Regions from separate parts of the Paraburkholderia caballeronis genome, predicted to be linked through region 2. Evidence: predicted binding sites of a transcription regulator. Region 2 holds the regulator's gene; each other region holds the start of a gene.
The links. Region 2 encodes LexA, which represses DNA repair genes until DNA is damaged. Its sites were predicted from a motif close to ACTGTATNNNNATACAGT; they were not measured.
Positions count from the first base shown of each region.

Region 1: BLV92_RS06625 (VRR-NUC domain-containing protein) is a predicted target of LexA. The motif match lies at 2,037-2,054, and genes of this name have one in related genera.
Region 3: BLV92_RS05875 (PA0069 family radical SAM protein) is a predicted target of LexA. The motif match lies at 1,490-1,507, and genes of this name have one in related genera.

Region 1 covers NZ_FNSR01000001.1:1,479,279-1,482,551, forward strand. Annotated here, with positions in the region: gene BLV92_RS06620 (ATP-dependent DNA helicase) at 1-236, opposite strand, end outside; gene BLV92_RS06625 (VRR-NUC domain-containing protein) at 233-2,029, opposite strand; gene BLV92_RS06630 (hypothetical protein) at 2,438-3,085, shown strand.
Region 2 covers NZ_FNSR01000001.1:2,320,395-2,323,667, reverse strand. Annotated here, with positions in the region: gene BLV92_RS10405 (universal stress protein) at 6-482, shown strand; gene BLV92_RS10400 (DUF2939 domain-containing protein) at 542-1,198, opposite strand; gene BLV92_RS10395 (hypothetical protein) at 1,281-1,661, opposite strand; gene lexA (transcriptional repressor LexA) at 1,683-2,333, opposite strand; gene BLV92_RS10385 (sulfate ABC transporter substrate-binding protein) at 2,607-3,273, shown strand, end outside.
Region 3 covers NZ_FNSR01000001.1:1,319,381-1,322,653, forward strand. Annotated here, with positions in the region: gene BLV92_RS05865 (D-amino acid dehydrogenase) at 1-759, opposite strand, end outside; gene BLV92_RS05870 (Lrp/AsnC ligand binding domain-containing protein) at 923-1,411, shown strand; gene BLV92_RS05875 (PA0069 family radical SAM protein) at 1,558-2,691, shown strand; gene rpsP (30S ribosomal protein S16) at 2,922-3,185, shown strand.

The DNA.
Region 1 (3,273 bases), 840 kb from region 2:
TCTTCGAGCCGGTGCGCGGCCGGATCGTAGCCGTCCGCGCGGCCGCGCACGGTCAGCGCGCCGAACGTGCCGCTGAGCGCGATTTCGGTTTCGTAGCCATTGGGGCGGCGGCTCGCGATCGCGAGGTGTCCCGCGCGTCCTTCGTTCGCGTCCGGCGACGGCGTGAAGCGCAGGTCGAGGTCGCCGCGCTTCGCAGTGAATTCGCACAGCGTGCGCACCGCGACCGTGTACGTCATCGCGCGGCTCCGGCGGGTTCGCGATGCGCGTCGGCGGCGTCGTGCACATCCTCCGCATATGGGTCTGCTTCGGACCAGCGCACCTGCAACACGGACACCGGCATCCGATGCGCGACGCAGTACGCGAGCCAGCGCCGCTGGTTGTCCTGCAGCCGGTCGCCGGGGCCTTTCACCTCGACGAATTCGTAGCGGTGTTCGCGCGGCCAGAAACGCACGAGGTCGGGCAGGCCCGAGCGGTTCGTCTTGAGGTCCGCCAGCAGCCGCGCGAACCACAGCCGCAGATGCGCGGCCGGCAGGCAGTCGAGCGCGAGATCGAGCAGAGCGGGCGTCAGCGCGCCCCACGCGACGAACGGCGACTGGGTGCCGGCCTTGTCGCGATGGCGGCGCACGATCGTGTCGCGGTATGCGTCGCTGTCGAGTTCCGCGAGACACGCGTCGAACAGCGCCGCGCGGCGGGCGACGAAGTCGGGCGCATGCAGGTCGGCGGGACCGCGCTGGAACGGATGGAAGAACGCGCCGGGCAGCGGCGCGAACAGCGCGGGCCAGCACAGCAGGCCGAACAGCGCGTTGATCAGCGTGTTCTCGACGTAGAACGCGGGCGAGTCCGCGGACGACAGCCACGCGCGCGCCGCTTCCTCGACGCGGATCGCCGGGTCCGGCGCGGGCAGCACGATTTCGCGGATCACCAGCGATGCTTCGTTCGCTGCGGGAGCGGCGTCCGCACGATCCGGCGCCGCGCCGCCGCCGTGTTTGCCGTGTTTGCCGCGCCTGCCGTGCAGGCGGCCGAGCGTGCGCGTCGCGCGTTGCGCTTCCTCTTCGTTCGCGGGCGACGCCGCGATCTGTTGCGCGAGTTCGAGCGCGTCGTCGCGCCGGCCGAGTTGTTCGAGCACGCGGATGCGCCGGTAGCGCGCGTCGGGGTGCGCGCAGTCCGCATACGCGCGCCACGCGATCGACGGCTCCCGCAGCCGCTCCGCGTGCTGGCCGGTCGCGTAGCGCAGCCTGTCGTGCCGCGCGCGCAGCCACGCGTTGTCGTGCGTTTGTGCGGCGAGGCGGTCCAGCGTGTCGAGCGTGGCGTCGAGCGCGCTCGCGACGTTCGACGGTGCCGCCGGCGCGGCCAGAACGGTTTCCAGCGCGTCGCGGCAGTCGCGCAGCGCGAGATACGCGTCGATGTCGTCGCGCCGGCGAAACGCGCGCGACGCGTCGTCGAACGCGACGCGCTCGTAGCGGAATACGCCGAGATCCGCGAGCACGAATTCGGACCAGTCCTGATGCAGATTGCCGAAGAACATCAGCCGCAGCCGTTCGCACAGCGGCGCGACCGCGAGATGCAGCACCGCGTCGGCGGAATCCGGATACCAGTGTTGCCACGCGCGCGGCGCGAGGTTCGCGGCGCTCAGCGTATCGACGAGTTGCGCGCGCGTGGGGCGCGGGCCGGTTTCGATGCGGAGGTTCGCGGCGAGCGTCTGCAATTCGGCTTTCGTGACGAGCGGCGCGAGCGCGTCGAACGGGAGCGCGGGCGCGTCGTCGAGCCAGCCCGCCGCGACGAGCGGCGCGGCTGCGCTCAGAGGGCAGCCGATTTCGGCGTAGTCGAGGCGGGATACGCGGAAGCACGGCCCCTTGCGCATCAGCATCCGCACGAGCAGCGCCTGCGCGGCGCGGGGCGTGTCCGCGAAACCGTCGGCGAAGCGGCGCTCGGCGTCGTCGAGCAGGTCCGCGCAGCGCGCATCGAGCCACGCGAGCGCCCGCTGGAAGTTCGCAAGGTAATAGAACGGATCGGGCGGCGGAGCGTACACGCGAGGCACTGTATGGATATACAGGCGCGATGATAGCAGGCGGGAAGCGGAGCGGTGGGGCGGGTGAGTTACGAGGAATCGGCGGAACACGCTAACCCGTGGATCGGGATGGGCGTGAAGCCGAAAGGCCCGCTGACCGGCGATGTAGCCTGCGGCGGGCGAGTTTGACGACGCAACCGGGTACGAAGAGCCGGCGGAGCGGGGCGGCCCGCAGCCGGAAAGGGCCGTTGGAGAGCGCTCGAAGCGATAACCCACTGCCCGGCGACCGGCACGGCAGGCCGGAGCGGCGCGGAAAGCGATAGCGCAAGCCTGTGCGATGCCCCCTGCCGCCTGCCATCGGCCGCCGATACCGCCCGGCCCCAAACGACCCGTAGGCTACAATTGCGCGAGCCTGAAAACGGAACCTTCATGATCAAACGGAACGCCAGCATCGTCGGCCTCGCGGCCGCTGCCGCCCTGCTCACGGGCTGCGCCGCGCAGTATCGCAATCCCGCTTCGTGCGTCGCGGAGATGCGCAGCCGGCTCGGGGATACGTCGCTCGGCGAGTTGTCGGTCACGAATCGCGCGGTGTCGTATCGCGGCCAGCGCGTGGTGATCGAAGGGACGCTCAAGCCGGCGGCCGCGTCTGCAACCGCTTCGACCGGCGGGGCCACGGCGGCGAAACCGGCGTCGGCCGCGCCGGGACAGCCGGCAAGCGGCACGGCCGACGCGGGCGCGCCCGCGAGCGGCGCGGTCAGTCATGCGGATGGTTCGTCCGGCGCGACTCGCGCGGCGACTGCCGCCGGCGCCGCAAGCGCGACGGCTTCGACCGGGTCTTCGACTACGCCGCTCGCTACGACCCGCGCGGCCACGCCCACCGCCGCGTCGCAACCCGCGCCGGCTCACCCGAGGACGCCGATCGGCGCGCTCGTCGCGCATTTCTCGCAGCCGCGCAAGACGACGCCGACCGCGGCGGAGTGCACGTTCGACGAGTCCGGCCTGACGTCGTTCCGGTGGATCGCGCCAGCGGATCTCGCGAAAACGACGGCCGCGCGTCCGGCAAGCCGCAACGACTGACCGCCAGGCGCGGTGACGCCCCGCGCGGACGACCGGTCCGCCCGCGCGGGAACGCCAGCGTCAGCAACACCACGCCGAAACAATGCTGCGCGCCTACCCGCGCGGCAGCGCAGGAAAGTGCGGCGAACGACGAAGCTGCCGCACGAACGACGCGAAACAGCCCCGAACCCAGGCCGCCACTCCACCCC
Region 2 (3,273 bases):
GGACCATGGCGAGCTACCAGAAAATCCTGCTTTGCTACGACGGCTCGCGCGAGGGCCGCAAGGCGCTGCGTTGCGGCGCCGACCTTGCGCTGGATCTTGGCGCGGAGACCCATCTGCTGTCGGTGGTCGACATGCGCTCGACGATCGCGCAGAGCGCGGGGCTTCTGACCGACGTCGCGTGCGGCCGCTTCGAGGAGACCGCTCGCGAGATTCTCCAGGAAGGCGTGGACTGGTTGACCGAGCGGGGCGTGCGCGCGCAGGGGCATTTCGCGTTCGGGCATCCGATCGACGAAATCGCGAATCTCGCGAACGAACTGCACGTCGATCTCGTCGTGGTCGGCCATCGATGCCGGACCGGGCTGTCGCGCTGGTGGATGGGGGCGGGGAACACGCCGCTGCTCGACCGCGTGTCGTGCAGCATTCTCGTGGCGTGCTCGTCGCCGGCCGAACAGAAGCAGCAGGCCGCTGCTGAAGCGGCCTGAGCTTTCGACCTGGCGGATATCTTTGCGCGGCGGCAGGCGGACAATGCCGGCCGCCACGGTCAGTTCGCGTCGTTCAACTCGACGGCCGCGAGCTTCCACGAAAAGAGGCCGTGCCGTTGCAGGATCGCTGCATAACGCGGTTCGTCCGCGCCGTGCCGCCACGTGACGACGAATTCGTTGATGCCACGGTAGCCGGCGGTCGTCTGCGGCCGGGATTCCGGTGCAGTCGCGCTCGCGACGGGAGGCGGCGCGGGTTGAGCCTGTGCCGGTGCGGCCGGCGGCGGCACGTCCTGACCCGGGGCCGCGGGGGTGCCGGGCGTGGCCGGCGGCCGTTCGCCCGGCTCGCCGCGCGGCGGCATCCCGTTCAGCAGCGCGGCGACGCCGTCCGGCGTCGCGTACGCATCGACCAGCGGCCCGATCAGCGCCGCGCCGATCACCGCACCGAACAGTAGCAGCGGATTGCTGCTGTGTTCCGCGCCGATCCGCTTCTGCAGCATCTCACCGACTTCTTCCTTCAGGCTTCCGCGCAGCGCCGGGTAATCGACGTATTGGTTCAAGGTTGCCGCGTCGCGTGCGTCGGCGGCTTGCTTGAGCCGGTTCAGCGCGATGTACGGCGATGCATACGCATAACCGATCATCGCGACGACGAATACGACGATCATCGTGATCGCGACGGGTTTGAGCCAGCGTCTGCTGGAAACGGGGGAAACGGTCATCGGGGCGGGCAGGTGAAGTAATGAACACCTGACGTTGACCGCCGCCACGAGAAAACGATCCCGGCTCGCGACATCCTCACGGTCACCGCGTGAGCGCGGCCGACAACTCCGCCTGTTGCTCGGCGATGCAGCGGTCGATCATCCGGCAGACCGCATCGACGGTGCCGACCATGATCAGCCGCGACGGACCGTGATACACGCGGACCGGCGCCCGCTGCGCGGGCTCCGCGTTCAGTCCGCTATTTAGCGACACGCGGGCGAACGCCGGCTGCGCGGACGGCAGTACGGGCAGCGGGGCGGCTTCGGTTTTAGCATCGATCCTCGGCTCGGCGGCCGGCGCGTCGAACAGCGAGGCGGTGACGGGCAGCGCCTGAGCGGCACGCGCCGCGCACGACGCGATGCCGCGCAGATGACGAAGGCGGCCGAACTGGCGAAACGGCAACAGGCGGGCAAGGCGTTCCATGGTTTTCTCTCCGGACGGCGGTCAGAATTCGGTCGGCCGGATCAGGCCGACCGCGATGCCTTCCAGCGCGAAATCCGCGCTGCCGGCCTCGACAAAAATGTTTTCGTAATCGGGGTTCTCGGCGATCAGCTCGATGCCGTTCGGCCGCCGCTTCAGCCGCTTCACGGTGACGTCGTCGCCGAGCCGCGCGACGATGATCTGGCCGTCCTTCGCCTCGGTGCGCTTCTGCACCGCGAGCAGGTCGCCGTCGAAGATGCCCGCGTCGCGCATCGACAGGCCGCGCACCTGCAGCAGATAGTCGGGCTTGCTCGAAAACAGCGCCGGGTCGCATGCGTAGTGCTGCGAGATGTGCTCCTGCGCGAGGATCGGACTGCCGGCCGCCACCCGCCCGACGAGCGGCAGCGACAACTGCATGATGCTCGCGTGCGGCAGCGTGAACTGATGCGGAAGCTCGTCGCCCTGCGGCATCAGTCGGATGCCGCGCGACGCGCCGGCCGCCAGTTCGATCACGCCCTTGCGTGCCAGTGCGCGCAGGTGCTCTTCCGCTGAGTTCGCCGAGCTGAAACCGAGTTCCGCGGCGATCTCCGCGCGGGTGGGCGGAAAGCCGGTGCGCTCGATCGCGCGCCGGATCAAGTCGAAAACCTGCTGCTGCCGTGCGGTGAGTTTGGTCATGGCGCCACTGTATGGATAGACAGGTGACTGTATTTTTATACAGTATTCGCCACTTTTCAAGCGTTACTTGAAGTTCGCTCATGAGACCGGCGCTACGGCGTCGGTTTGAGGCGTCAACACGGCGTAAAAGACGCGTCAGCGGCGATTCTGTCTGCCCTTACCACTTTTGCGTATTAAAGAATGAGGAACAATTATTTTTAATGATGTAGGCGTGTCGTTAGACTGGCCCCCATCGTTAGCACCAACCCACTCACGAGAACACGGAGAAAGTGGATGAGTCATCGCAATACGGGGCGCGCAGGCTGGCTGAAATCGCTGGCCGCCAAACTGGTAATCGGCTTCGCGCCGCTCGTCGGCCTCGCCGCCGTCGCACCGGCCGCACATGCGGACACGACGCTGCTGAACGTGTCGTATGACCCGACCCGCGAGCTGTACCAGGACATCAACGAAGCCTTCTCGAAGCAGTGGAAGGCGAAAACCGGCGAAAGCCTGACGATCAAGCAGTCGCACGGCGGCTCCGGCGCGCAGGCGCGCTCGGTGCTCGACGGCCTGCAGGCCGACGTCGTGACGCTCGCGCTCGCCTACGACATCGACGCGCTCGCGAACAAGGGCCTCGTCGCGAAGGACTGGCAGAAGCGCCTGCCGGACAACGCGTCGCCGTACACGTCGACGATCGTGTTCCTCGTGCGCAAGGGCAATCCGAAGCACATCAAGGACTGGGACGACCTCGCGAAGCCGGGCGTGTCGATCGTGACGCCGAATCCGAAGACCTCGGGCGGCGCGCGCTGGAACTACCTCGCGGCGTGGGCGTATGCGCTGCACCAGCCGGGCGGCAACGACCAGAAGGCGAAGGAGTTCGTCGCGAAGGTCTACAAGAACGCGGGCGTGCTCGATTCCGGCGCGCGCGGCGCGACCACGAGCTTCGTGCAGCGCGACATCG
Region 3 (3,273 bases), 1.0 Mb from region 2:
GAGCGCGACGACGAACGCGTCCGCGCGCACCAGTTCGCCGCCGCACTGCACGCCCGCGACGCGGTCGCCGGCGACCGCGAGGCCGTCGATCGACATGCCGTAGCGGAACTGCACGCCGAGTTCGGCGGCGAGCGCCGCGAGGCGCGTCGTGAACAGCTGGCAGTCGCCGGTTTCGTCGCCGGGCAGGCGCAGGCCGCCGGTCAGCTTGTGCGACACCGCGCCGAGCGCCGGTTCCGCGCGCGACAGTTCGTTCGCGGTCAGCAGTTCGTACGGCACGTTCGCGTCCTTCAGCACCGCGATGTCCTTCGCCGCGCCGTCGAACTGCTGCTGCGTGCGGAACACCTGCAGCGTGCCGCCGGTGCGGCCTTCGTACTGGATGCCGGTGTCCGCGCGCAGCGCCTGCAGGCAGTCGCGGCTGTATTCGGCGAGCCGGACCATGCGGCCTTTGTTCTCCGCATAGCGTTCGGTCGTGCAGTTGCGCAGCATCTGCCACATCCATTGCAGCTGGAACGTGGTGCCGTCGAGCCGGATCGCGAGCGGCGCGTGCTTCTGGAACATCCACTTGACCGCCTTCAGCGGCACGCCCGGCGCGGCCCACGGCGCCGCGTAACCCGGCGAGATCTGGCCCGCGTTCGCGAAGCTGGTTTCGAGCGCCGGTCCGGTTTCGCGATCCACCACCGTGACTTCGTGGCCCGCGCGCGCCAGATAATAGGCGCTGGTCACGCCGACGACGCCACTGCCCAACACGACGATACGCATAGCTGCTCCCTGAAATTAAACGGTCGTCCGGCGTTGCGTCGCCGGGGCGCATGGTGTCCAGGCGAAAACCGCGTCATAGCGCGGCGGACCAGTAATTAGCGCTATGCTATTGGTGTCGGTTCAGGTTTTGTTATTGTTTTTCTCCGAAATTCAGCAAAAAATCATGCGAACACAACGGCAACCGGTCCGCTCGCTCGACCGTCTCGATCACCGCATCCTGAAGTTGCTGCAACAGGACGGCCGGATGGCGATGAAGGACCTCGCGGAACAGGTCGGGCTGTCGGTCACGCCGTGCATCGAGCGGGTGAAGCGGATGGAGCGCGACGGCGTGATCACCGGCTATTACGCGCGGGTGAACCCGGCGGTGCTGGGCGCCGCGCTGCTGGTGTTCGTCGAGATCACGCTCGATCACAAGAGCGGCAACATGTTCGACCAGTTCCGCCGCGAGGTGCAGAAGATTCCCGAGGTGCTCGAATGCCATCTGGTGTCCGGCGACTTCGACTATCTGATCAAGGCGCGCATCGGCGAGATGGCCGACTACCGGAAGCTGCTCGGCGACATCCTGCTGCAACTGCCGGGCGCGGTGCAGTCGAAGAGCTACGTGGTGATGGAGGAGATCAAGGAGACGCTGACCATCGCGGTCGGCGACTGAGCGCCCTGACCGCCGCGATGGCCATCGGCCGGACGCGCGTTCCGGCGCCGTTTTTCGCGCTCGACAACGCGGCCTGATACTGTATATTTGTACAGTATCAGGCCGCGTCGCTGTGACGCGGCTCAACGTTTTTTAAGCCGCTTGCCGTGAACGATCCGGACCACGATTCCGATGCCTGGTTTCCCGTCGCGCCACCCGCGCCGCGCAAGGGCCGCGGCGCGGTGACCAATTTGCAGGGCCGCTACGAAGTCGATCAGCGCGAGGCGTTCGACGACGGCTGGCGGCATGGGGAGCAGGACGACGACGCTCCCGCCTTGCGCACGCAGGTGTTCACCGAACACGCGAAGAGCATCCTGACGCGCAACCAGTCGCCGGACATTCCGTTCAGCGTGTCGCTGAATCCGTACCGCGGCTGCGAGCACGGCTGCATCTATTGCTTCGCGCGGCCGACGCACAGCTACCTGGGCCTGTCTCCGGGGCTCGATTTCGAGAGCCGGATCTACGCGAAGATCAACGCGCCGGAACTGCTCGCGCGCGAACTGTCGAAGCCGTCCTACGAACCGGAGCCGATTGCGCTCGGCGTGAACACCGACGCGTGGCAGCCGGCCGAGCGCGACCTGCGGATCACGCGGCGCGTGATCGAGGTGCTGCACGAGCGCAACCATCCGTTTGCGGCGATCACGAAGTCGTCGCTGATCGAGCGCGAACTGGACCTGCTGGCGCCGATGGCCGGGCGTCAGCAGTTCGTTGCGGCGATCACGATCACGACGCTCGACGCGGACATCGCGCGCACGCTGGAGCCGCGCGCGGCGACGCCGTCGCGCCGGCTCCGGACGATCCGCACGCTGGCCGACGCGGGCGTGCCGGTCGGCGTCAGCATCGCGCCGGTGATTCCGTTCGTCACCGAACCGGACATCGAGCGGGTGCTGGAAGCGTGCGCGCAGGCTGGCGCGACGAGCGCGAGTTATATCGTGTTGCGGCTGCCGTGGGAGGTCGCGCCGCTGTTCCGCGACTGGCTGACCGCGCATTTCCCGGATCGCGCAGAGCGGGTGATGAGCCGCGTGCGCGACATGCGCGGCGGCAAGGACTACGATTCGTCGTTCGCGCAGCGGATGAAGGGAACCGGCCTGTGGGCCGACCTGCTGAAGCAGCGTTTCCACAACGCGGTGCGGCGGCTCGGGCTGAACGAGCGGCGTCACGGCATCCTGGACATGTCGCAGTTCAGCCGGGGCAAGCCGGCGAAGGCGCCGCCGCAGAATCCGCAGATGGATCTGTTCTAGCTGCTGGCGATGGTGGTCGCCGCGAGGAAGTTCTTTGCCGCGACCTGCGCCGAGCGAGGCGCGCCCGGCCATTCCGCGCAGCACGCGCCGAGCGCCGTCCTGAAAGGCGGCCCGGGAACCGCGATCGCCCGGTACTGTAGTTTTCCCGTTAAGTGTTTGTTATGGCTTTGGTTTCGGGCTATAATCGCACGTTTCAGTGTTTCCGAACCCCGGTTTTCAAGGATTCTAGTATGGTCATCATCCGTCTGGCACGCGGCGGCTCGAAGAAGCGCCCGTTCTACAACATCGTCGCAACCGATTCGCGTAACCGTCGCGACGGCCGTTTCATCGAACGCGTCGGCTTCTACAACCCGGTCGCCACCAAGGGTGAAACGCTGCGCATCGCGCAGGATCGCGTCACCTATTGGCAAGGCGTTGGCGCGCAACTGTCGCCGGCTGTCGAGCGCCTCGTGAAGGAAGCGCAAAAGGCAACCGTCGCCCAGCCGGCTGCGTAAGGCTGCTGAACAAGTCATCTGGGTTTGTCTGTGGTTTTCCCATCGTGCGCCTGTATCGACGGTGCCGATGTTTTGAGCGGGTTGTGAG